DNA from 4 places in the Streptosporangium sp. NBC_01639 genome. Region 2 is predicted to be linked to each of the others. Evidence: riboswitches for the same ligand, from Rfam matches in the RefSeq annotation. Region 2 holds a riboswitch; each other region holds the start of a gene.
What was found. Region 2 has a riboswitch for cyclic di-AMP ahead of OHA77_RS29930 (hypothetical protein). Riboswitches for the same ligand answer to the same signal wherever they lie in the genome.
Positions count from the first base shown of each region.

Region 1: it holds a riboswitch for cyclic di-AMP, as region 2 does, so the genes downstream of both, OHA77_RS07940 (C40 family peptidase) here and OHA77_RS29930 (hypothetical protein) in region 2, are expected to answer to the same signal.
Region 3: it holds a riboswitch for cyclic di-AMP, as region 2 does, so the genes downstream of both, OHA77_RS04260 (CHAP domain-containing protein) here and OHA77_RS29930 (hypothetical protein) in region 2, are expected to answer to the same signal.
Region 4: it holds a riboswitch for cyclic di-AMP, as region 2 does, so the genes downstream of both, OHA77_RS28070 (C40 family peptidase) here and OHA77_RS29930 (hypothetical protein) in region 2, are expected to answer to the same signal.

Region 1 covers NZ_CP109272.1:1,787,907-1,793,661, forward strand. The annotation lists gene OHA77_RS07930 (MarR family winged helix-turn-helix transcriptional regulator) at 1-145, opposite strand, end outside; gene OHA77_RS07935 (NAD(P)H-binding protein) at 245-1,099, shown strand; gene OHA77_RS07940 (C40 family peptidase) at 1,358-1,741, opposite strand; cyclic di-AMP (ydaO/yuaA leader) riboswitch at 2,001-2,158, opposite strand; gene OHA77_RS07945 (NlpC/P60 family protein) at 3,062-4,018, opposite strand; gene OHA77_RS07950 (hypothetical protein) at 4,139-4,753, opposite strand; gene OHA77_RS07955 (NYN domain-containing protein) at 4,800-5,755, opposite strand, start outside.
Region 2 covers NZ_CP109272.1:6,578,941-6,584,695, reverse strand. The annotation lists gene OHA77_RS29945 (roadblock/LC7 domain-containing protein) at 1-182, shown strand, start outside; gene OHA77_RS29940 (hypothetical protein) at 196-567, shown strand; gene OHA77_RS29935 (alpha/beta fold hydrolase) at 618-1,472, opposite strand; gene OHA77_RS29930 (hypothetical protein) at 1,634-2,305, opposite strand; cyclic di-AMP (ydaO/yuaA leader) riboswitch at 2,525-2,674, opposite strand; gene OHA77_RS29925 (DUF4253 domain-containing protein) at 3,361-4,212, opposite strand; gene OHA77_RS29920 (DUF4142 domain-containing protein) at 4,304-4,936, opposite strand; gene OHA77_RS29915 (SPW repeat protein) at 5,277-5,755, opposite strand, start outside.
Region 3 covers NZ_CP109272.1:955,691-961,445, reverse strand. The annotation lists gene OHA77_RS04275 (IS30 family transposase) at 1-646, shown strand, start outside; gene OHA77_RS04270 (IS110 family transposase) at 732-1,790, shown strand; partial or broken gene OHA77_RS04265 (IS30 family transposase) at 1,791-1,961, shown strand; gene OHA77_RS04260 (CHAP domain-containing protein) at 2,073-2,768, opposite strand; cyclic di-AMP (ydaO/yuaA leader) riboswitch at 2,787-2,924, opposite strand; gene OHA77_RS04255 (TetR/AcrR family transcriptional regulator) at 3,290-3,868, opposite strand; gene OHA77_RS04250 (oxidoreductase) at 3,884-4,756, opposite strand; gene OHA77_RS04245 (hypothetical protein) at 4,907-5,755, shown strand, end outside.
Region 4 covers NZ_CP109272.1:6,136,068-6,141,822, reverse strand. The annotation lists gene OHA77_RS28075 (3-isopropylmalate dehydrogenase) at 1-967, opposite strand, end outside; cyclic di-AMP (ydaO/yuaA leader) riboswitch at 1,110-1,340, shown strand; gene OHA77_RS28070 (C40 family peptidase) at 1,343-2,026, shown strand; gene OHA77_RS28065 (hypothetical protein) at 2,098-2,538, opposite strand; gene OHA77_RS28060 (helix-turn-helix domain-containing protein) at 2,662-4,311, opposite strand; gene OHA77_RS28055 (hypothetical protein) at 4,527-4,787, shown strand; gene OHA77_RS28050 (helix-turn-helix domain-containing protein) at 4,930-5,755, shown strand, end outside.

The DNA of each region.
Region 1 (5,755 bases), 4.3 Mb from region 2:
CGCCCGGAGTGCGGCCGTCTTGCCGCCACAGCACCGCGAGCAGGTGATCTTGCCCCAGGTGCAGCCCGTGCCGCCGTACGGCCGTCTCGGCCGCCGCCCGCAGCGCCTTGGACATCTTGCTGTGCAGGTCCAGGAACTCGGGCACGTCGAGACCTCCGGTGACGCCAGGGTGCGGTTGACGGTAGATCGTGTACCGGTTAACGTTCTTCTCGTTCGTTAACCGGTACACGATTTAGGGATCTTCATGATACTCGTCACCGGCGCCACCGGGAACATCGGCCGCGAGCTCGTCCACCAACTGGACGAGCTCGGCGTGACGTTCCGCATCCTGGTCCGCGACCCGGCCCGCGCCGCCACGCTGCCCGAGCGGGCCGAACGCGTCGTGGCGGACCTGAGCGACCCGGCGACGCTGCCGCCCGCCTTCGCCGGAGTCGACCGGCTGTTCCTGCTCACCCCCGGCATCGGCCTCGACCACACCAGGCACGCCGTGGCCGCCGCCCAGACCGCAGGGGTGCGCCACATCGTGCACCTGTCCTCGTTCAACGTGCTCGGCGACCCCATGCCCGCCATGGGTCGCTGGCACCACGAACGCGAGCAGGCCATCCGGGCCTCCGACATCCCGGCCACCTTCCTGCGGCCCGGCGGCTTCATGACCAACGCCTTCGACTGGCTGCCCACCATCCGCGAGGCGGACTATGTCCTCGATCCGGCCGGCCCCGGCCGGTACGCGCCGATCGACCCCGCCGACATCGCCGCCGTCGCCGCCCTGGCGCTGACCGGCGACGGCCACCAAGGCCAGGAGTATGTCCTCACCGGCGAGGAGCTGTTCACCGTCACCGAACAGGTCGAGATCCTCGCCGCGGCGGTCGGCCGGGACATCGCGGTCCGGGCAGTGACCACCGCAGAGGAGGCCGTCGCCTCCCGATTCCCCCAAGGGGCACCTCCGGCGCTGGCCGAGGCCATCACCGAGGGGTTCCACCTCATGCGCGCCGACACCGCCGGATTCCGCACCGACACCGTGGAGCGCCTGCTCCAGCGCAAGCCCCGCACCTTCGCCGCCTGGTGCGCACGCAACGCCGACGCCTTCCGGACCGGCTGAACCGCACGTCCGCATCTCGGCGACCGTCGACCCACGCCTCGCTGCGACGTCGGCAAGACCGTCGCACGCGGCCGCACCCTCACAGCGCTACAAAAATCCGGAGGACAGAAGAACAAGCTCAGCGGTGCAGCCGGATCGGCATACGGCTCCACACACGGAACGGCCTCGCGATCACGCCAGTGATCACGAGGCCGTTTCCGTTGATCTACTTCGCCAACGGTGTCTCCACGGAGGGCGGACTGGGCCGATTTCCTCGGTCTAGCCGCCGGGACGGACCGCGCCGGCGAAGGAGGACCTGTAGTACCCCTTCAGGCTCACGGTCCGGACCGTCTTGCCGCTGCTCGGCGAGTGCACCATCTTGCCCTTGCCGACGTACATGCCCACGTGGCCCTTGCCGTAGAAGAACATCAGGTCGCCGGGGCGCAGGCTGCGCCACGAGACCTTCTTCCGGACGGCGCGGTACTGGCTGGTCGTGATCCTGGGGAGGGTCACCCCAGCCTTGCGCCACGCGTACTGGACGAGCCCGGAGCAGTCGAACGCGCCGGGACCGGAGGCTCCCCACCGGTACGGATCGCCGATCTGCTTCCTGGCCGCCGAGACCGCCTTACCGGCCTTCACCTTCTGCAGTGCGGCCCTGCTCAACGTGGTCTTCTTGGCCTTCGCCTTCTTGGCGCTGCTGCGCGCCGCGGTGCCGGCGGAGGCCTTGACCGTGCTCTCAGCCTGAGAGCCGGTGCTTCTGACCTGGAGAGTGGGCCCGGTGTCGGCCGTCGCCTGTGCCGTTGTGGATCCCAGTACGACCGCTCCCGACGAAGCGGCCAGTGTGAGTACGGCACCGCCCAGGGAAAGGCGGGCAAGGCGCGACAGACGGGGGTTACGCAGGGTGGTAGACAGGATTTCTCCTTGGGACTTCCACTGATGCCTACCGGGTTAGCTGACGGATTCGGGCAGGGAAGTCGCCCTACGGCATGACATATGCCGATTCACCCCTGGCCTTACGCGAAGGCCTTTGGGTCCCCGGTTCCGTGCCTCCTGGCTGCACGGATTCGGCAGGCCGCCGCCATGGGGATCAACCCCTTAGGGGAGCAGCGGCCAATTGGATTTCTAGCGCGATGCCTACTCCGGAGAGCAGTCACACAATGCGGTGACATGGCATGTCACCGCGCCGCCAGAAGTTACCGCGAACCAAAAATTTCGGCAAAGCAATGCCATGAATATGGAGATCGGTAAGCCCCTTCCCGGCCTCTTGATCACCGCGTGATATGCGGCTCCCCCATTGGGCTATGACTCTCGTCACATTCACTGCATCAAGATCTAAAAGCACATTACTTCTGTAACTTTCATCACATTGGGTGTGATCTTTGTTTTCCGGTTTTTGATCTTTGTTTCCCGGCTCGTAGAACGACCGGCATCGCCCCGCCAAGGGGCGCCTTGGGATACCCCGGAGCTTCGGCGAAGTCGGTTGAGCGGCTGTTGATCATGTGAGGCGGCGAACGGCCGGGGATCGCCCGGAGCCCGCCGTCATCGGTACGCCCCCGCGTTCGGACCGCCGCGGTGCGCCGGGAGACGACCGCGGCGTCCGACGGAGCGGATCGGTGCCGCCGCACGGCGGAGCCGGCCGGCAGCGCGGGTCCCGCGAGGCCGGGGCCGTCGCGTCGTCCCCGGGAAGCCGTCTCTCCCGGCGCCGGGTCTCTCCGCGACCGGACAGGCCATGCGCCCCGAACCGGGGTGGCGGGACTTCGACGTCGACCGGCGCGGGGTCAGCCCGCGCTCCAGGGCGGCGTCAGCCCGCGATCGCCGGCGCCTGACCCGAGCCGCCGGCTGGACGGAGTCGCCAGCTGGACGGAGTCGCCAGCTGGACGGAAGCGGTCACGATGGGCGGGCACCGGCCGCCCATCGGCTCCGTCGCCGACGCCGCCACAGCGGCGCTCGGCGGCGCCGGGACCGGCATCGTGCCGGTGTGACCTACGGGCGGACGGCTCCGACCACGCGGCGGCCGTAGGAGGACAGCGGGACGACCTTGACCACGTCTCCGGTCTGGGGGGCGTGGACGACCTTACCGTTGCCCGCGTACATGCCCACGTGGCCCAGACCCTCGCTGAAGATGAGGTCCCCCGCCTGGAGTTCGCTCATCGACACCTTACGGCTCGCACCCCAGCTCCACTGCTCCCAGGTCGTGCGGGGGAGGCTGACACCGCCGCTGCGCCAGGAGGCCTGAATGAGGCCCGAGCAGTCCCAGCCGCTCGGTCCCGTGCCACCGTACCGGTACGGCTTGCCGATCTGCGCGAAGGCGAAGCTCAGCGCGGCCCTGGCGTTGCCCGAGGCCGGGCCGTTGTACTGGAGCCCGGTGCTGTTGGGGTTTCCCGGCTGGAAGGCGTTGAGCTTGTTCAGCAGGCGGGTCTGCTCCTTCACCATCTTGTCGGCCTTGGCCTTCGCGTCGGCCAGGTCGTCGCGCTTCTCGTCGGCCTCCGACAGGGCCACCTTGGCCTTGTCGCGGTTGTCGCTCAGCGCCTTGTTCTCCGCGTCGAAGGCGTTCAGCGCCAGGGCCCGGGAGGCCGACATCTGATCGGCCGCGGCCATGCCGCTGAGCAGCGTGACGGGGTCGGGCAGGTTGACCAGGCCCTCCCAGCCGCTCACGCCGCCGAGCTGGTAGGAGCTCACAGCCATGGTGATGAGCTCCTTGCGCAGCCCGGCGACCTTGGCGTTCCGGCGAGTGAGGTCGGCGTCCAGCGTCGCGTACTTCTTCCGGGCCTTCTTCAGGTTCTCGCCGGCCTGGTTGTACTTCTCAACGATCTTGTCGGCCTGGTCGTTGAGCTTCTCCAGCCTCTTCTTGGCCGCGGCCGCGGTCGGTTTCGGCTCCGCGAGCGCACCGCCGACCGGTAACAGCAGGAACGCGAGAGCCAACCCTGCGGCAATCGGCATCCGCCCGAACCCAACCGGCATACCCGCCACGGCCACGCTGCCGCCTCCCCAGTGCAAAGACCTGGGCGGAATAGTACAGAACAAGTAAGGATCAGCTCACCTTTTTGGCCGTTTTACCCTTTAGGAGCAGGTGGCGATCCCGCAGATCTTCGCGGTCATCCTGGTGGCGTCCCGCAGCTGGTCGGCCCAGTCCCGCCCGACCGGCTTGGCGTACTCCCCCGCCCGCAGGTAGACCAGCACGGCGTTGCCCCTGCGGACGAGCACGGTCCGGTCCCCGCCCACGCCGGCCTTCGCGCCGTAGTAGATCTGCCCGGAGACCTTCAGAGCCTCGTCACCGAGCCCGGTCACGGCCGTGGAGGCGTAACGGTAGGCGGAGCCGCCGTCCTTCCTGGAGCCGCACGCGGACAGGGCGGCACGGACCTGGGACACGGCCCGCGCGGCGCTCGCCTGCGAGCCGTACAGGAGCACCTGTTCGACTTTCATGAAGTCCGGCACCCCGGTGAAGGTCACCGTCCGCGCGGCCACCCGGCCGGTCCTGCCGGGGGCGTTCCTGCCGCACGGGTCCAGCGCGAACCGGGTCTTCAGCGAGTCGCTGACCTTCCAGTTCGTCTGGGGGTCCGCGTCCTTCGTGGCCGCGGCCCTCTCGGACAGCAGGAAGCCCCGGGGGATCCCGGGAGCGGCGGCGGCCGTGGCGGCGACGAGGGCGGCACAGGACAGCGCGACGATCTTCTGCATCGAATCAACCTCCAATGTGATCCGATGCACCATAAGCCCGGAAGGTCTATCCCCGCCCGAGACGCCGCAGAAGCAAGACCGAAGGGACCGGTCGCGCCCCCATCCGGCGCACCGAGTCGGCCACCTCGCGATCGGAGGAGACGACCGCGACGGCACGGCCGGCGGGCTCGGCGCGGACCAGCTGGCGGATCAGGTCGTCGGCGATCTGGTTGGGAGCGCTGAACATCACCCGGACCCCCCGGGGAGCCGACACCGGGACCGGGGCGTTCAGCTCGGCGCCGTCGAAGACGCAGGTCAGCTCGGTGCGGGTCTGCGCGTAGAGCGCGCCCAGGCCGGTGAGCAGGCGGTTGCGCTGGTCGGCGAGGGTGAGTGAGCCGTAGCCGGTCTTGGTCACGTTGTAGCCGTCCACGATCAGATGGATCTGCGGCAGCGCGAGCAACTGGTCGAGGAGCACCGGGTCGTCGTCGGCGAGGGCCCTGGCCGGCACCGCCTGGACCCCCTGCCTGCCGGGAGCGACCGAGGCCACCGAGTCGGCGGGCCTGCTGATGCTGGAGGGCAGGGCGAGCTCTCTGCGCAACCCCGCGGCGGCGTCCTGGAGCGCGTCGAGCAGCATGCGGACCTTGGTGTCCTCCACGCTGCGGCCCTCGCGTGCGGCCCTGCGAGTGGCCTCCAGCTGCCGCTCGGCGTCGGCCAGCCGGTCGCGCAGGCGGCGCAGCTCGCTCTCCCCCGCGCTGCCCGCCGACGCGGCGGCGGCCCTGATCTCCTGGGCGGCCTCTTCCACCTCGGCGGCCCGCGCGTCGGCCGCCTTGGCCCGCTCGCGGGCGTCGTGCAGCTTACGGCGCAGGTCGGAGATCTCCGAGCGCGCCACCTTGAGCTGCTCGCGCAATCGGTCGGACTCCTCCTTGGCCGAGGTCTTCTGCCCGGCCAGCTGCTCGCGCAGCCGGTTGAGGGTCTGCTCCTGCGCCGTGCCCTCGGCCGCGGCGGCCGACCGCTCCAGGTCCG
Region 2 (5,755 bases):
CTTTCGAGGAGACGTTGATCTCCGGCACCAACGGTTACGCGGCCTTCTACGCCGCAGGCCCAAAGATCGTCCTCACAGTGCTCGCCCGCCCTGGCACCAATCTCGGGCTGTTGCGACTGGAGGGCCGCAGAACGGCGGCGAACCTGGCCGCCATCACCTCCCGTATGTCGATATCTCAGTGAATCGGAGACACAAATGGGCAACATGGATATCTCGCTCAAAGAGATGATGGCAATCGACGGCGCCCTCGGCGCGGTGGTCGTCGACTACAACAGCGGCATGGCGCTCGGCGCCCTCGGCGGCTCCAAGGACCTCGACCTCCAGATCGCCGCGGCCGGCAACACCGAGGTCGTCAAGGCCAAGCTGCGGACGATGGAGTCGCTGGGTCTCAAAGACGGCATCGAGGACATCCTCATCACGCTCAGCGGTCAGTACCACGTGATCCGCCCGGTCGCCGGCCGGGGCGGCAAGGGACTCTTCCTCTACGTGGCGTTCGACCGCGCCCGGGCCAACCTGGCGCTCGCGCGGCACACCATGCGCGGCATCGAAGAGCGGCTCGAGGTCTGATCCTCCGGTACGGCCCGCGCCCCGGGAGGCGCGGGCCGTACCGGAGCCCGTCATCCCGCGGCGGTGAGCTCGTCGATCGCGTCGACGAACTCGGGCCAGAGCGGGCGGGGCAGGTCGTGGCCCATGCCGGGAAAGGTGATCAGTCTGGCCTCGGGGATCGCCTCGGCCGTGGCGATCCCACCGGACAGCGGCACGAGCTGGTCGGCCTCTCCGTGCAGGACGAGAGCGCGCACCGCGAGCTCCTTGAGCAGCGGGGCGCGGTCACCGGAGGCCATGATCGCGGTGAGTTGCCGGGCCGTTCCGGCCGGGTCGTGGCACCGGTCATAGCTCAGCGCGGCGACCCGGGCGATGCGCTCCCGGTCGAGCGGGTATCCCGGCGAACCGATGGTCTCCCAGGTCAGCAGCGCCTGCCGGATCACGCTCTCGCGGTCGGCGGCGCCCCGCGTCATGAGCACCGTCATCGCGGCCTCGGTCGGCGGGGCGGCGCGCGGGCTGGGAGTGGACATGATGGAGGTGAGGCTGCGCACCCGGTGCGGGTGACGGATCGCCAGCGACTGGGCGATCATGCCGCCCATCGAGGCGCCCACCACGTGGGCGGACTCCCAGCCGAGCGCGTCGAGCAGCCCGGCGGTGTCGTCGGCCATGTCGTCCAGCAGGTAGGGGGCCGGCCTTCTCGCACCGGAGGCGGGCACCGCGGCCTCGCGGAAATGGGTGGACTCGCCGGCGTCCCGGTTGTCGAAGCGGACCACGTGGTGCCCGCGATCGGCGAGCAGCGCGCAGAAATCGTCGTCCCAGTGGATGCGCTGGGCGCCCAGTCCCATGATCAGAAGAAGCGGACGCTCTCCGGGCGGGCCGAAGGTGTCGTAGGCGAGCTCGATGCCGTTCGCCGGAGCGCGCAGGGTCATGGCACCCCTCCCCCGCCGGTGCTGTCGGATACCACGCTGGTCATGCGCAACAGAATGTCATTCGGTAGAAACGACGGCAAGAGCGGCCCCTGCACGGGACCGCTCCAGTCCACGGCCGGCGGACGGGCCGGCCGATGCCCACGGGGAGGGGCTCGTACCGACTACTTGTTGACCACCTTGGGCGGGGTGGCCGGGTTGTTGTCGATGCGGCCCCACGCGCCGGCGGAGAACGGCACGGGGCGGTTCTTCTTGCCGGGGCCGGTGCCCCACTTCGTGATCACGTAGTCGACGTCGATGTGGCCGGCGCCGCCGTTGCCGTCCACCCCGAGCGTCTCGGAGTTGAACGTGCCGCCGGTCAGCTCGGCGAAGGTCTTGGCGTCCAGGTCGATCATGACGCCGCTGCTGGAGGGCACGCCGGGACCGCGGTCACCGACGAAGAACTTGGCCTTCTTGCCCTTGTAGACGACGTAGCCCTCGGTCATCAGCGGCCAGCTCGGGCTGGCGATCATGCCCTTCTGCATCGGCTTGCCGCTCGCGGGCAGGCCAGTGTCGCCGGCGCGGCCGGAGGAGTCGTCCCAGAAGTAGGAGGCCTTGGTCGAGCCGTTCAGCAGGACGACCTCGGAACCGGACTCGGAGCCGGGGGTCGAGGAGCCGGACTTGACCAGGGTGGAGGTCGCCAGGGACGCGCCCTTGACCGCGATGGGGAGGGTCGCGGAGGCGGTTTCGGCCGTGGCGGGGAGCATCGAGACGACGCCCGTGGAGGTGAGGACGCTCGCACCGAGCAGGGCGGCGGCGATGTAACGGTTCTTGCGTATGCCAAGGGAGAGGCGCATGGGAGAGAGACTCTTTCGCGAGGGAACGGGGAAGCGCGGGTGCCACGCAGATGGGCACAGGCGGATACGCGCTCACAGAGAGAGAGGAGTGCCGGCGATCCCGGGCACTACGCGAGGCGCGTTGGGGGGCGCCGCGTTCTAGCGCGGCAAGGAAGTCTTAGCGGGCTGATACGGATGAGGCGGGTACCAGCGGGAAGGGAGCACAGCGTCCCATGAGTGATGTCCTCTCCATCTCGTCTACCGGGTTAGCTGACGGATTCGGGCGGTGGAGTTGCCCTACCGCCGCATGGTCGCGGCGGATTCACCCCAAGAAGTGGGTCCCCGGTTCCCCTGGCCGTGGCGGCTTCCGGGATTCGACGTCGGCCGGCCGCTCCTTCTGCTGAAGGGCAGGTCGCCAACCGAACACAAATAGGACACTAGCGCCCATTCGAGGACAAAGCAAAACAAAACCCATGACAGACCCAGAAGATCTACCTTTATCGGCCAAGAAAGCCCTATTAGCCGTCACTTGACCTTCCGACCGGCGTGTCGGATCGGCCGCGACCGTCGGGGGGACCAATGGGCGACATCCGCCGATCAAGCCTCCGACCTGGGCATTCTTCCCGAGAATAGCCAAAGGAGGGATGATTCGACGAATATTTCCACGATCGATATGAGGACCACGGAGATCGGTGCACCGACTCCTGGGTCAACGGTTCTTTTTACCTCCTCACCGGCCCATCGATCAGCCGAATGACACATCAGCGGGTTGATCCAGGCTTTTGAGAAGATCCACAAGCGCCGGAGGGGCCCCGTGCAAAGCCACGGTCATGGAGGTCCGCTCCCGCCCCGAGCCCCGCCACGCCCCCTCGTCCCGACCCCGCTGCGTCCCCCTCGGCTCGCCCCCGCCACACTCCCTCGTCCCGACCCTGCCAGTCCCCCTCGCCTCGACCCCGCCACGGCCCGGTTCCCGCCGTGGCCCCGTCCGGCGCCCTGGACCCCCGCCGAGTCCGCGGACCCCGCACGATCTCCCTCGCCCGCCACCCGGAGCGGCCCTCGGGACACCGCGTGGGCGGTCAGTCCCACCAGAACGACCAGGCGTTCCTGCCTCTGATCTGCTCCGCGTAGTCGACCAGCGTCCCCGCGCTGTAGATGACGCTGTCGGGGCAGAACGTCCAGTGCTCGGCGGCGACGTGCAGGGCGTGTTCCGGGGTGACCGGAGGAGCGGCGACGCTCAGGTCCAGGGTGTTGAAGCCCATGCCGACCACCCGCACGCCGAACCTGTCCTCCCAGCTCCGCACCACGGCCGCGAGCGGGACCATCCACTCGTTGTGGTTCAGTGCGCCCTGCCAGCCCATGACGGCCAGCGCGTCCGCCCCTCGCTCCGCCGCGACCAGCCCGAGCGGGGTCCTGCGCTCGGCGACCATCCCGGCGTACCAGTCGGCGACCACGCCGGGATCGGCGGCGAGTTGGCCGGACGGAGCCGGGCCGGGGCACCGGGGGCCGAACGGGTCCAGCAGCTCCAGCTGGTCGGCATGGACCTTCTCCGTCCAGTCGGCCCACACCTCGGCCATGAACGCGGCAGGATGGTAGTTGTCGATCTCGGCGACCGCGTCCGGAGCGATCTGTCCAGCCGACCACGGCTGGACGGAGTCCTCAAGCAGCACCGGCCACAGGCCCGAACGCCCGTGCTCGCCCCGCAGTTCGGTCCAGAGCTCACCGGCGACCGCCTCGTCGCTCAGCCAGAACGCCGGACGTTGGCCGGCCGTCGGCCCCGCGTAATCGGGATCGGCCCACACCACGTCTCCGGGCGGCAACGCGGTCGTAAGCGTGCGCCCCTCACCGCCGTCGGGGAACAGCAGGCCCAGCACCGGCGGAAGTTGCCCGCGCTCACAATCGCCCATCCCTACCGATCCGATCCTGACCACGGACCAATTTTGGCGTGTCGGCGCCCCGAGCGACAGTTAGCCCCCGAGACCAGGCGGAAATCGACGGTATCCGGCCGGACGGGTGAGGCGGTCACCTCGTCGCCGACGGCAGGGAGATCCTCAGGATCGTTTCCGGCCGGTCCCGCCTCAGGGCCCCGACGGTCTTCTGTACGGCGAGCAGCCGGTTCAGATCGGCCTGGAAGATCGGTTCTGCGGCCTTGGCGAGCGCCTTGACCTGTGGCACCGACCCTTTGTCGATCTCTTTCCTGGTCGCGACCAGGGCCGTGCGGTGGCTGTAGATCATCCACTTGGTCCAGGCCCTGTCGAACTCCGCGCCGGACAGGGCGTCCAACTCCTTGGACTTGGCCTGCTGGCGCGCCGTGGGCTGCGTGGGCAGGGTCGCCTTCAGGCGTTGTGCGACCTGCTGGAGCCCGCTGTCGAGCTTGGTGTGGTCGGCGGCGAGAAGGGCCCCGGCCGAGCGGACCTCCTTCGACTTCCCTTTGCCCTGCGCGGACCTGCCCGCGGCGATCTCGGTGAGGTTGCTCTGGTGCGCCTGGATCAGGTACTTCATGTCCTGCTCCGCCACCCGGTGTCCGTCCGAGGAGGTCGGCGTCGGCTTCGGCACGGGTGTCGGCGCCAGGGCCGCCACCGGCGAGCCGCTCATCAGCGCCAGCGCGGCGACGGAGGCCGCCGTGATCGCCGCGGGCGGAGTGGGTGGTGTCATCGCTGCCTCCTGGAACGCGTCGGGCGGATTTTCCGCCGCCACTTACGCCCTTCCCGGCCCGGAAGGTTCCATGTGGACAAAAACCCACAAGAGCCCCAAACACCTCAAACGCATTACATTACCCACCAGTCCCCCTTCCGACCCGGCAAACGAACCAGGCCGGCCCGCACCCGGCTTCCGGCCCGGCATGCGGACCAGGTCGGCCCGTGCCCGGCACGGTGATCGCACCCGGACGGGGCGACGGCGGAGATCCGGGCATCGCATCGGTAGAGGCGTCCCGGCACCCGGACACACGGCGGCGGTGTGGCGATCACTACTCGCCACACCGCCCCGCACCGGACTACGGCCTGCCCGGCATGTCCCCTCTACCTGGCATGTCGGATCTCCCCGGCATGTCAGGCCTGCCTGGCATGTCGCCTCGGCCAGGCATATCAGATCTACCTGACATGTCGCCCCGACCAGGCATGCTGTCATGGCCTCCTGGCAGCTTGGGCATCTTCCGGGCGGCCAGCGCCATCGCCGCCAGACCGAGCAGCAGGATGACGAGGCCGGTGATGACGTTGTTCCAGATCGTCGCCCTCGTCGCCGAGCCCGTGAGCCAGGGAGCCAGGATGGTCCAGATCCCGATGATCGGCACGATCCAGCTCAGCCCGTAGGTCCGGCCGTAGGCCGAAGCGAACCCCGTGGCCAGAGCGGCAAGCGCCACACCGGTGACCAGGTTGCTCACAGAGAGCCTGGACAGGCCGTTGAAGCCGACCACCCAGGGAGAGATCGCCAGGTACAGCCCCGCGAGCATGGTGAGCCCTTCGGTCACCTGGG
Region 3 (5,755 bases), 3.4 Mb from region 2:
CTACCAAGCCCTGTATTTTCAGGCCCGCGGCGGCCTCAAACGCGAGGTTCAAAAAGCGTTGCGGACCGGCAGGGCCCGCCGCAAACCGCAACGCCAGCCAGGGCAGCGGCAGCATCGGTTCGTCGAGGAGATGGTGATGATCGCCGACCGGCCCGCCGAGGTCGAAGACCGTGCCGTGCCCGGCCACTGGGAGGGCGACCTGATCATCGGCGCGAACAACCGGTCCGCGATCGCCACCCTGGTCGAGCGGACCACCCGCTACACCATGCTGGTGCACCTGCCCCATGGCCATGACGCCGAGCAGGTCCGCGACGGACTGATCCAGACGATGTCGACCCTGCCGACCCACCTACGCGGGTCACTGACCTGGGACCAGGGCTGCGAGATGGCCCGGCACAAGCAGTTCACCATGGCCACCGACATGGCCGTCTACTTCTGCGACCCACACTCGCCCTGGCAGCGCGGCACCAACGAGAACACCTATTGGTGCAGGGTGGGTCGCGCGGGGCTTCTTCGACGGGAGATGCTCCGATCGGGCCGTTGGGTGACTCGGAGAACACGTGCCGAAAGGCTTTCCGTTGATCTGTCCACGACGGCCCGCAGGGCGAGAGCCCTGACCGGGAGTGACTTGATAGAAGCCTGCTGAGCCGTCAACTCGCAATAGGTCTGTCCCCCGGCCAGGGCCCTCGCGGTCTGTCCCGTCCCATGACAGCAGAGGAGAGGACGACTCGATGGTGACCGTGGGGATCGACCCGCACAAGCACGTCCACGTCGCAGTGGCCGTCGGTGCCGACGGCAGACGGATCGGCAAGCCACTGACCGTCAAAAACGACGCATTCGTGATCACCGCTCTGTTGAAGTGGATCCGGTCGATCACCGACGGCACGCCCGTCACCTGGGCCATCGAGGACGGCCGTGGGTTCGCTCGCCGCTTGGCCGACGGCCTGCTGCTCGCCGGCCACGAGGTGGTCTGGGTTCCCACCCGCCTGACGGCCGCCCACCGCAAACTACACGCCGCCACCGGCTCCAAGTCAGACCTCATCGACGCCGCCGCGGCCGCCCACGCCGCTATCGCCACCCCGGGCCTGGATCGCCACCGCATCGACGAGCGCGTGCGTGAGCTGCGTGTCCTGGTCGACTACCGTGCTGATCTCGTCAAGCGCCGCACCATGGTGATCAACCAGCTCAAGGCGCACCTGCACGTCTGGCTCGACCACACGCCGGGCGATCTCGCCCGCCCCAAGGGCCTGACCTCGCTGACCACGCTGCTGGACGCCGCACGGCTGGGCATGCACGTCCACCGGACGCTCACCGACATGACCACTGAGATAGCCGATCTCAACCGACGCGTCCGCGACCTTGAGATCACGATCAGGGAACTCGTCACCCCGCTGGCACCCAGACTGTTGGAGATCACCGGGATCAGCCACATCTCCGCGGCGGTTCTGATCGCGGAGATCGGTGACATCACCCGCTTTGCCAGCTCGGCCAAGCTCGCCCGCTACACCGGCTGCGCTCCGATCCCGGTCTACTCCTCAGCCCAAGAACGCCATCGCCTCCACCGAGGCGGCAACCGCCGCCTCAACAGCGTGATTTACACCGCGGCCATCGTGCAGAAACGCTTCTACCCCGCTGCACAACAACTCCTGTCCCGTCACGAACCCACCAAAGGCGCCCGCGGGGCCCGCCGGATCCTTCAGCGTCACCTCATCGACGTCATCCACCGAGCGATGACCGACGATCGAGCAACCTGGCAGCACCAGATCACCCGCCACCAGCTCGCCGCTTGACATAGAAGCATCAACGGCCTGCTCCGGCAGTACTTCCCCAAAAGCACCGATCTGAGCGTCTACGGGCCCGAGGACATCGAACACGTCGCCCAAGAACTCAACGGCCGCCCACGCAAAACGCTCGACTGGGACACCCCAGCCGAGCGCTTGCGTGATCTACTTACTGCCTAACACCAGCGGTGTTGCGACGACCCCTTGAAACCGCCATGAGCCGGGCCCCTTTCGGTGCCGGTGGGTCCGCCGGACCGGAGTCGGGCGACCGTGGTGTGCGGCGCCGGAGGATCAGCCGCTGTAGACCGGGTAGCCGTAGCCGACGACCTGGGAGGTGGGCCGGACGCGCGCCTCGACCTTGCCGTTGCCGGTGTTGCCTTCGATCGTGCTGATCGTGCCGTCGCCGTTGTCCTTCTTCACGAAGCCGACGTGATCGATCCCGTCGATGCTCTTGCCGCCCTGCCAGTCGTAGAACACGACGGCGCCGGGCTTGGCGACGGTGCCCCAGTGTCCGTTGTTCTTGAACCACTGGGCGTAGGTGACGGTGTAGGCGTCCCAGCCGACGGTGGGCCGGATGCCGGCCTGGTCGCCGACCCAGGAGACGAACATCGCGCACCAGGAGGCGTTGGCGTAGGCCTGCGGGTTGCCGCCGTCACGGGCGACGGTCTCCTGGGCTCGCGGGGAGGACACGTACCAGGACTGGAACTTCGTTCCGCCGCCCTGGGCGTTCTCCGAGACGCCGATCTGGCTCGCGGCGATGTCCAGGACCTTCGCGGCGGTGACCTTGGGCAGGCGCTCGGCCTGAAGCTCGAGGGGAGACTTGACGGTCTTGACGACCTCTGCCGGGGGAGCGCTCAACGGGCTCTGCCCGGGGGCCTCTGCCAGGGCCGCGGGAGCCGCGAGGGTGCCGGCGCCGACGAGGATGGATGCCCCGAGAAGGACGTGGGCCAGGTTGCGGGACTTGGGAGTGAGGCGGTTTGTGGCCATGAGGGGAGAACTCCTTGCTTCGCTTCTCATGCCGCCTACCGGGTTAGCTGACGGGTTCGGGCTGGGAAGTGCCCTACGGCGCGCGAAAGCGCCGATTCACCCCAAAAAAGTGGTTCCCCGGTTCCGCGAGACCCGCGGATTCGGCGGCCGTGTCCATCGAGCGGAGTCATCCGCTCAGAGGGAGCACGGACGGGCAATGGTGACGCATAGACCTTGATGGACTTGGACGTTCACCAGGGATGACTAGAAGCTACGCGAAAAGGACAAACGATTACAAGTAGGGCACATTGCCCTGGCTTGGGAATAAGCCCGAATCGAGGGGGTGGGCTTGGCATGCCCCAAAGATCGACAACTCCGCGCCGGCGGCTCGGCCGGAGCCGGGAACGCCTGCGGGTAAGGCGTTTTCGGCCGACGGGGGCGCCGCAGGGCCGGGGGGCCGCACCCGCTTCGCCCCACGGTTTCGCCATCATCGTAGATCTTTTGGATGATGGCCGCTTTACCTGCGAAAACGCTCGGTTCGATCATCGTCTGGGCTCGGTCCAGGCATGGATCAGCGGCAGCAGCACCCGGTCGACCGTGTCCGCGACGAAGGACTCGTCCAGCGGCTTGCCGACGATGAGCAGCCGGTGCCAGACCAGGGCCTCGGTGACCGTTCTGATTTCGCCGGGATCGGCCCTCCCCGGCAGTTCGCCCCGGTCGCGGGCGCGGTCGAGGAGCGGGGTGGTGCCGGTGATGTCGGGGCGCGGCACGTGCTCACGCAGGGCGGCCGCCAGTTCGGGAGTGGTGAGCAGGGCCGGGAGCAGCCCGAAGACCAGGCCGTGCTGCTGCTCCAGGGTCCGGCAGAATCCGCCCACCACCGCCACGAGGTCACCGCGCATCGACCCGGTGTCGGGCGGCGGTGCGACGCCGATCTCCAGGTGGTTGCGGACCAGATCCACCACCAGGGCCTCCTTGCCCGGCCAGCGACGGTAGATCGTGGCCTTGCTCGCACTGGCGCGCCTGGCGATCTGATCGACGGACATGCGCTCGAAACCGACCTCGGAGAGCAGTTCCATGGTCGCGTCGAGAATCGCGCGCTCTCGTCTGGGGTCGAGACGCAAGGTGGCTCCGATGGGCTACGAGTGTTGGGTGAGCGCCTCGAATCGTACGCCTGTGAGCTCCTCCGACGTCTCCCACAGCCGCCGGGCGACCGTCTCGTCCAGCGCCTTGGGGGAGAGGGTCAGCGTCTTCGGGCCGGGGCCGATGAACCGGCCTCCGGTCACCTCGGGAGAGGTGGCGGCGTAGAGGGAGGGGGCCGCGCCCTTGTCCGGAGGTTGGAGCACCAGCCGGATGAGGGCGTTGACCGGTCCGGTGAGCACACCCGTCTTCACGATGCCGGTGGCGGTCGCGCCGGGGTGGGTGGCGACGCTGAGCAGCCGTCCCCCCGCCCGGCGCTGCAGTTCCAGGGTGAACAGCAGGTTGGCGAGCTTCGACCTGCCGTAGGCCGAGAACCGGCGGTAGCGGCGTTCCAGGCCCAGATCGTCGAAGTCGATCCTTCCCAGGCTGTAGGCGTCGCTGGAGACCGTGACGACCCGGGAGCCCGGTCCGGCGAGCAGTCGCGGCAGCAGCAGCCCGGTCAGCGCGAAGTGCCCCAGGTGGTTGGTGCCGAACTGCATCTCGAAGCCGTCGGCGGTGGTCCGCCGGGGGATCATGCCGACCCCCGCATTGTTGATCAACAGGTTGACGGGCCCGTCGAAGGCGGCGGCGAACGCCCGTACCGAGCTCAGGTCGGCCAGGTCCAGCCGTTGTAGTTCGATCCGCGCGTTCGGCGCGGCCGACCGGATCGCGCTTCGCACCGTCTCGCCCTTGGCGAGGTCCCGTACGGCCATCACGACCCGGGCGCCGTGCCGGGCCAGGTGCAGGGCGGTGGGGACCCCGATGCCGCCTCCGGCGCCGGTGACCACCGCGGTGGAGCCGGTCAGGTCGGGGATGTCGTTCGGAGTCCACATGATGTGCTCCTCTGCAGCATGGGCCAAGTGTACGAAACCGTTCCGTACACCACGGTAAGCCGTTCCCCGCGGGAAACGCAAGCGGGTGTACTCGCCTGTTCACCCGCAGTTCCCGGGCGCGTAAGCCGCCCCGGTTACGGTGAGGCCGTCGTGAACGGGTCATCGCCCGGCGTGGAGGACGGCCGAGACCACGCGCGGGAGCAGAGTTCGGCCGTCGCATGGGTGGAGTCACCGCTGCAGTTGCTCTGCGCCGTGGAGGCCTGTCACGCCGGGCTGCTCGGCGCGCACGCCAGGGTGGTGCCCCGCGCGGGGCTGCGCCCGCTCGCTGTCACCCGCCGCGAGATCTCCCGGCTGGACCTTCCTCCGGGGCTGGAGCTGGCCACGCCCGAGCCCGGGATGCCCAGGCCCCGCCGGGGCGTGACCTGGACGGTCGGCGACGCGTTCTCCGGAAAGGTCCAGGCGGGCCTGCTCACCGCGCTGCCCGGCCGGATCGTGATCGTCGACGACGGACTGGCCACCGTCAAGCTCCTGGAACTGCTCGCCGGACGGATCTGGACACCGCTGCTCCGGGCCCGTGCCACCGCCGGTCCGCTGCGGACCGTCCTCGGCACGGCCGCCGGCCTGCGACTGCGCGCCGCCGCCCGATCCGGCCGGCTGTCGGTCTTCACGGCCATGCCCGTCCCCGGCGAGCTGGCGCGGGCCGTACGGGACAGGGGAGCGGAGCTGGTCACCCACGACTTTGCCTGGCTGCGGTCGCAGCCCCTGCGCGGACCCCGTCCCGAGGAGCGCACCGTCGTCCTCGGCACCTCGCTGGTCCGCAACGGCCTGATCCACCGCGATCCCTATCTCACCTGGCTGGCCGGACTCGGCTCGTCCGAGCCGGTGGCCTACTTCCCGCACCGCCGGGAGGATCCCCATGACCTCGCCCAGGTCGGTCGACAGCCCGGGATCACCGTCTACGACGGCGGGATCCCCGCCGAGATGACCCTGCGAGGGCTG
Region 4 (5,755 bases), 440 kb from region 2:
GATCATCGGCCACCGCCTGCTCGACCCTGGCGGCCTCGCCGGACAGGCCGAGGTGGTCCAGGAGCATGGCGACGGACAGGACGGTCGCGGTCGGATCGGCCTTGCCCTGGCCCGCGATGTCGGGGGCACTGCCGTGCACCGGCTCGAACATGCTCGGCGCGGTGCGGTCGGGGTTGACGTTGCCGCTGGCCGCCAGGCCGATGCCGCCGGCGATGGCGGCGCCGATGTCGGTGAGGATGTCGCCGAACAGGTTGTCGGTGACGATCACGTCGAACCGCTCCGGCTGGCTGACGAAGAACATCGAGGCCGCGTCGACGTGGCAGTAGTCGGTCTCGACGTCGGGATATTCCAGGCTGACCCGGTCGAACGTGCGGGCCCAGAGGTCACCGGCGTAGGTGAGCACGTTGGTCTTGTGGACCAGCGTCAGCTTCCTGCGCGTCCGGCCGAGCGCCTTGTCGAAGGCGTAACGGACGACCCGTTCGACGCCGAAGGCCGTGTTCACCGAATCCTGGGTGGCGACCTCGTGCGCCGTGCCCCGGCGCAGCACGCCGCCGGCCCCGGCGTACGGCCCCTCGGTGCCCTCACGGACGACGATCATGTCGACGTCCTCGGGGCGGGCCTTGCCCAGCGGGGACTCGACCCCGGGGAAGAGCTTGACCGGGCGGAGATTGACGTAGTGGTCGAGCTCGAAGCGGATCTTGAGTAGCAGATCGCGCTCCAGGATGCCCGGGGGCACGCTGGGGTCGCCGATCGCGCCGAGCAGGATCGCGTCGTATCCCCGCAACTCGTCCAGGACCGTCTCGGAAAGGATCTCACCGGTCTTGTGGTAGCGCTTGGCGCCAAGATCGTAGGTGGTGGTCTCCACCTTCGCGCCGACCGCTTCGAGGACCTTCAGGCCCTCGGTGACGACCTCTGCTCCGATCCCGTCTCCGGGGATGACTGCCAGGCGAATGTTACGCGCGTCCATACCGGAACCCTACCGCCCCGTCTCGGTAGACGAACACCCATCTCACCCATCGGACAGTCTGCGCCCGCAAAACCCCCTGATCGTTTTGTCCGCTTTTGCGCGGTCTTGACCCTTTCGTGAAGTTTCGTTATGGTCCTCTGCATTCGAACCGATGCCTAATCCGTGCAGGTCGTCCCCCCTTTCGGTCTGCACGGAGCCGGGGAACCACTTCCGGGGTCCACGGCCGCCCGGGACATCGCTCCGCATGCCGGAGCCGTGTCTCAGGCCGCCTGCACGGGATCCCTTGGGGCGAATCAGCGCTTTTCTCGCGCCGTAGGGCGGCCTCCACGCCCGAGCCCGACAGCTAACCCGGCCGGCCTTATGGAAGGAACCATCTTGTCCGGCAAGATCTACCCCCGTGTCCTGCCCCTTTTCGTGGCCGGCGCCGCCGTGTTCGCGACCCCCTCCCTCGCCCTGGCGGACGCCCCCCTCCCCTCCCCCGAACCCGCCGCCGAGGCTCCGACGATCCCCGGCGCCAAGCCCGCGGCCGAGATCCCGATGCTCACCCCTCCCAAGCCCGCGACCGGGACGCAGACGCTCACCGGCGCCAAGCTGAAAGAGGCCCTCACCGCCAAGGCCCCGGTCCCCGCCTGGAAGAAGGCCGTGAAGTGGGCCCTGTCCAAACGTGGCACGCCGTACGTCTGGGGCGCCACCGGCCACGGCGGCTTCGACTGCTCCGGCCTGATGCTCCGTGCCTACGGCGCCGCCGGGATCAAGCTGCCCCGCGTCACCTACGACCAGTACGCGGCGTTCTCCAAGAAGGTCTCCTGGAAGAACCTCAAGCCCGGCGACCTGGTCTTCTTCCACGGTCTCGGCCATGTCGGCATGATCAGCAAGCCCGGCTACATGGTCCACGCCCCGCAGACCGGCGACGTGGTCAAGGAGGAGAAGCTCACCGCCTGGCGCCGTGACAGCTTCGCCGGCGCCGTCCGCCCCGACCGTGAGGGCGTCAAGCTCTCCATCGAGCAGGCCAAGCTCGCCGCCGCACCCGCCCCCACGACGCTCGCGGCCCAGTCCTGAGCAGTGGGGCGCCGCGTGAACGGGAGGCGAGGCACCCGGCGCATCGGGTGCCTCGCCTCCGTGTACTGCGGCTATTCCTTCTTCCACTCGCCGCATTTGACGTCGCCTGTGCGGTACTTGACGCACGCCCGGACACCGTATCCAGGATTGGACAGGTACTGGACCCCCGCGAAGTAGGTGCCGTCCCCTTGCGAGACCACCGTCTTCGGTCCGCAGATCCGCCCGTCGGTGCGCTCCAGGTAGATCTTCATTCCCTTCCACTTGGTCGTTACCGTGGCAGCGTTCTTGTCCGAGATACGCAGCTGTGAATGCTTCACCTTGGTCGATCCGAACGTAAAGCTGTAGGGAGAGCCGAAGGTGTAGGAGTAATCCGGATACCCCGGTCCTGATGCACACTTGCTCGCCGCGGCGAACTCTCGATCTTCTGTCATTTCAGCATGTGCCGCGGGCCCAACGGACAGTGCGACGACCGAAGCCAAAGCCGTGACAGCGGCCGACCTCCATCGGTTCATGCCAACCACCCCTTGCCGTGTTCGGCACCGCAGTTGCGATGCCTCCACCACCGTCTCCGGCGGTGGCCACGAGTGACAAGCGGTTCATCGTCCCGTGTCGTGGTGGGACATCCGTGCACGCGACTACCAGCCATTTCGTCCCGAGCGCGGGACGGCATCATCGGCCCGATAAGTGATCAGCAAGGGCGTCTCGGTCACCCGAATCGAGTCGCCTGGTCGCAGCGCTGCGGTCGTGCCGTCGATGCCGGTGAGTGATTCGGCACCGGGGCCCGCAGTGGTATCCGCCGTACCCGTATGGGTCCAGCGGACGATCAATCGGCGGTCCGTCTCGTCGATGAACTCACACTGCCACGCGTTGCCGGGCAATCCTGCGGGAGACCCCTGCCCGCAGCCGCGCAGCCGGGTCCCGACCAGCCACCGCTGGAGCGTCTCCACCGCGAGTCCCGCCCCGGTCGGCGGGGTCCCCTCCGCCTGCAGCACCAGCGGTAGCCGACCGGATCCCCAGTTGTAGAAATACATCCGCGCCAGGCCGAATTCTCTGCCGTAGAGCCCGGCGAGATAGAAACGCATCGCGTAGTCGACGGAGCGTCGCCGATCGAGCGAGCCCTGCAGGGGGATGTCATACGTGGTGCCCGTATTCCACAACGCAGGATGGACGCCGGCCGCGTGCATGGTGCTGTCAATCTCGGTGAGCAGCCGCACGAGCGTCTCCGGCGGGTCGGTGGCGTGGCGCTGGTGCAGCTTCACGCCGGCGGCGTCGCAGTGCTCATAGCCTCCCAGCTCGGCGAACCTGCGCAGGATGTCGCGCCCTTTGGCCTGCCACAGCTGTCCCATGGAGGGGCACACGATGACAGCGTCGGGGTCGGCGGAACGCACAATCGTCGCTGCCCTTCGCGTCATCTCCACCAGAGTGTCGACCGACCCAGAGTAGAACCTCGGGTCGGTGGCATAGGCCCACAACTCGTAGGCTTCCAGCCTGCCCCGATATCGCTCGACGAGAGCACGGACGAATCGGTCCCAGTCGGCTAGGTCGTCCGGCGGCGCGGTACGCGAACCATCAGGGTAGGCGCCTTTCGGCGAGTTCGGTGCTGCCCACTGCGGCGTACCGCCCAGCACGAACAGCGCGGGCAGGTCCGCGTGCCGCGCACCGTCGACCAGCCTGTCGAGCGTGGCCCAATCGAAACGGTCCCGCTGCGGCTGCAGGTTCGCCCATCGCGTGTGGCTGTCCCACAACCGCACGCTGCCAACCCTGAACGACGGCATCGCGCCGGTGGTGCTGTTCGTCGTCACGCCGAACAGCGCCGAGGGCACCGAATCCGGATCCGTCACCCAGGAGAGAGCGGCAATCGGTTCGGTGGACGCGACACCAGTCGTGTTCGGCGTGCTCGAATGGACCAGGAGGAACGTGAGTAGGACAAGCGCGGCGAGCGCCCCGACCGTCAACCGCCTGTGGCGCCGACCGGCGGCCTGTGGCCTGCTTGCCCTTATGGCGGGCGGGTCCTTCATCGGTCGCGACGGCTGCGGAGATTTCCCGGTCGAGCACCGCCACCGGAGTAGCAGGTCGTTCAGCTCCTGGCCGGAGGCGCCGCATGCCTGACCGATCTTCGCCACCAGTTGGTAGTCCGGCGGGTTGCCACGCCCGGTGCAGTAGCGATGCAGCGCGGAGCTACTGGTGTAGGTCCGCCGGGCCAACTCCGCATAGCTCAGGCCGCTGCGCTGCTTCAACTCCGACAAGAGCCCGGCAAGGTCATCCCGTTGCCGCTCCACGGCCATGCCGATGCCCCCCGTGGCTAGCGCCTCCGCGACAGGCTGCCACGATATGTCCCATCGTGAAGCCGAAACGGCGGACTAACTAATGTCCTGCGCCGTAAATCCTTCGGGTTGTGCGGCAGGGTCCACGGCTGGCTGATGGTCGCAGTCATCGTGCTGCTGAAGGTTCGACCCCTTCTGGTCGTGTCGCTCGATCCGGGTCCGCAGGTCCTCGAGGGATGAAGATCCACGACTGGTACTGCCAGGGCTTGAGTGCGTCGGCGGCCAGGATGCGGCGGACGGTGTCGACGTTCACTCCTTGGCTGATGCGACTGCGCTACGGAGGCTCAGCCCACCGCTGGGACTTTGCCATCTATTCGGCAGGCAAGGACAGCTATGAGGACCGGATCTGGTCCACCGGCAGCCCGCAAGAGGCCCTCGACCTTGTCTGCGACATCTACGCCACGAACACCTGGCCGCTGAGCCAGCCCGGCACATGATCAGCTTTCAGGTCAACCGCCGAGACTTCCAAAGTCGACCACTTAGCCGACATGGCGCAATGATTCGCAACATAACAAGATATTTCACAACTTCGGGCGTACCGTCGCAGCCAACACCCCCCAACAGTGACGAAGTGGCTCGATGGCAACCTCCACACGCATCGACGAGGCAAAAGGCATTCTCGCGGCGCGTCTGCGCGCGCTCCGCTCGGACGCCGGCCTGACCGGGCGGGCACTGGCCGCGCGGACCGGTCTGGACCACACGAAGATATCCAAGATCGAGAACGCCGTTCAGATGCCGAACCAGACGGACATCCGGGCGTGGTGCAGGGCGTGCGACGCCGACGAGCAGGTAGTCGATCTGATCGCGGCGGCCCAGAACATCGACGCCATGTACACGGAGTGGCGGCGTCTGGAGGAGACGGGACTCGGACGTGTGCAGCGTTCGTTCCAGCCTCTGTACGAGAAGACCAGCCGGTTCCGCGTGTGGCAGCACTCGGCGATCCCCGGCCTGCTCCAGACCGCCGGATACGCGCGGGGACATCTGCGGACCGTCATCGACTTCCGCAACATCCCGGACGACATCGACGCAGCGGTGGCCGCACGGCTGCGGCAGCAGGGCGTGTTGCGTGACGGCACCAAACGGTTCGCGTTCATCGTCGGTGAGCAGGCGCTCCGCACACCGCTGGTCGGGCCGGCGGAGATGATCACCCAGCTGGAGCGGCTCGCCGAACTGACGAGCGGCGTCGCGAACCTGTCGTTCGGGATCATTCCGGCGTCGGCGAAACCGTCGATGATGCCGCCGGAGAACTTCTGGATCTACGATGCCGCGCGGGTGCGCGTCGACACGGTGCCCGGCCAGATCCAGCACAAGGCGCCCTCGGACGTCGCCGTGTACGAGAAGGCGTTCGAGGCGCTGCACAGCACCGCGGTGTACGGCGAAGCCGCCCGCGCGGTGCTACGGACCG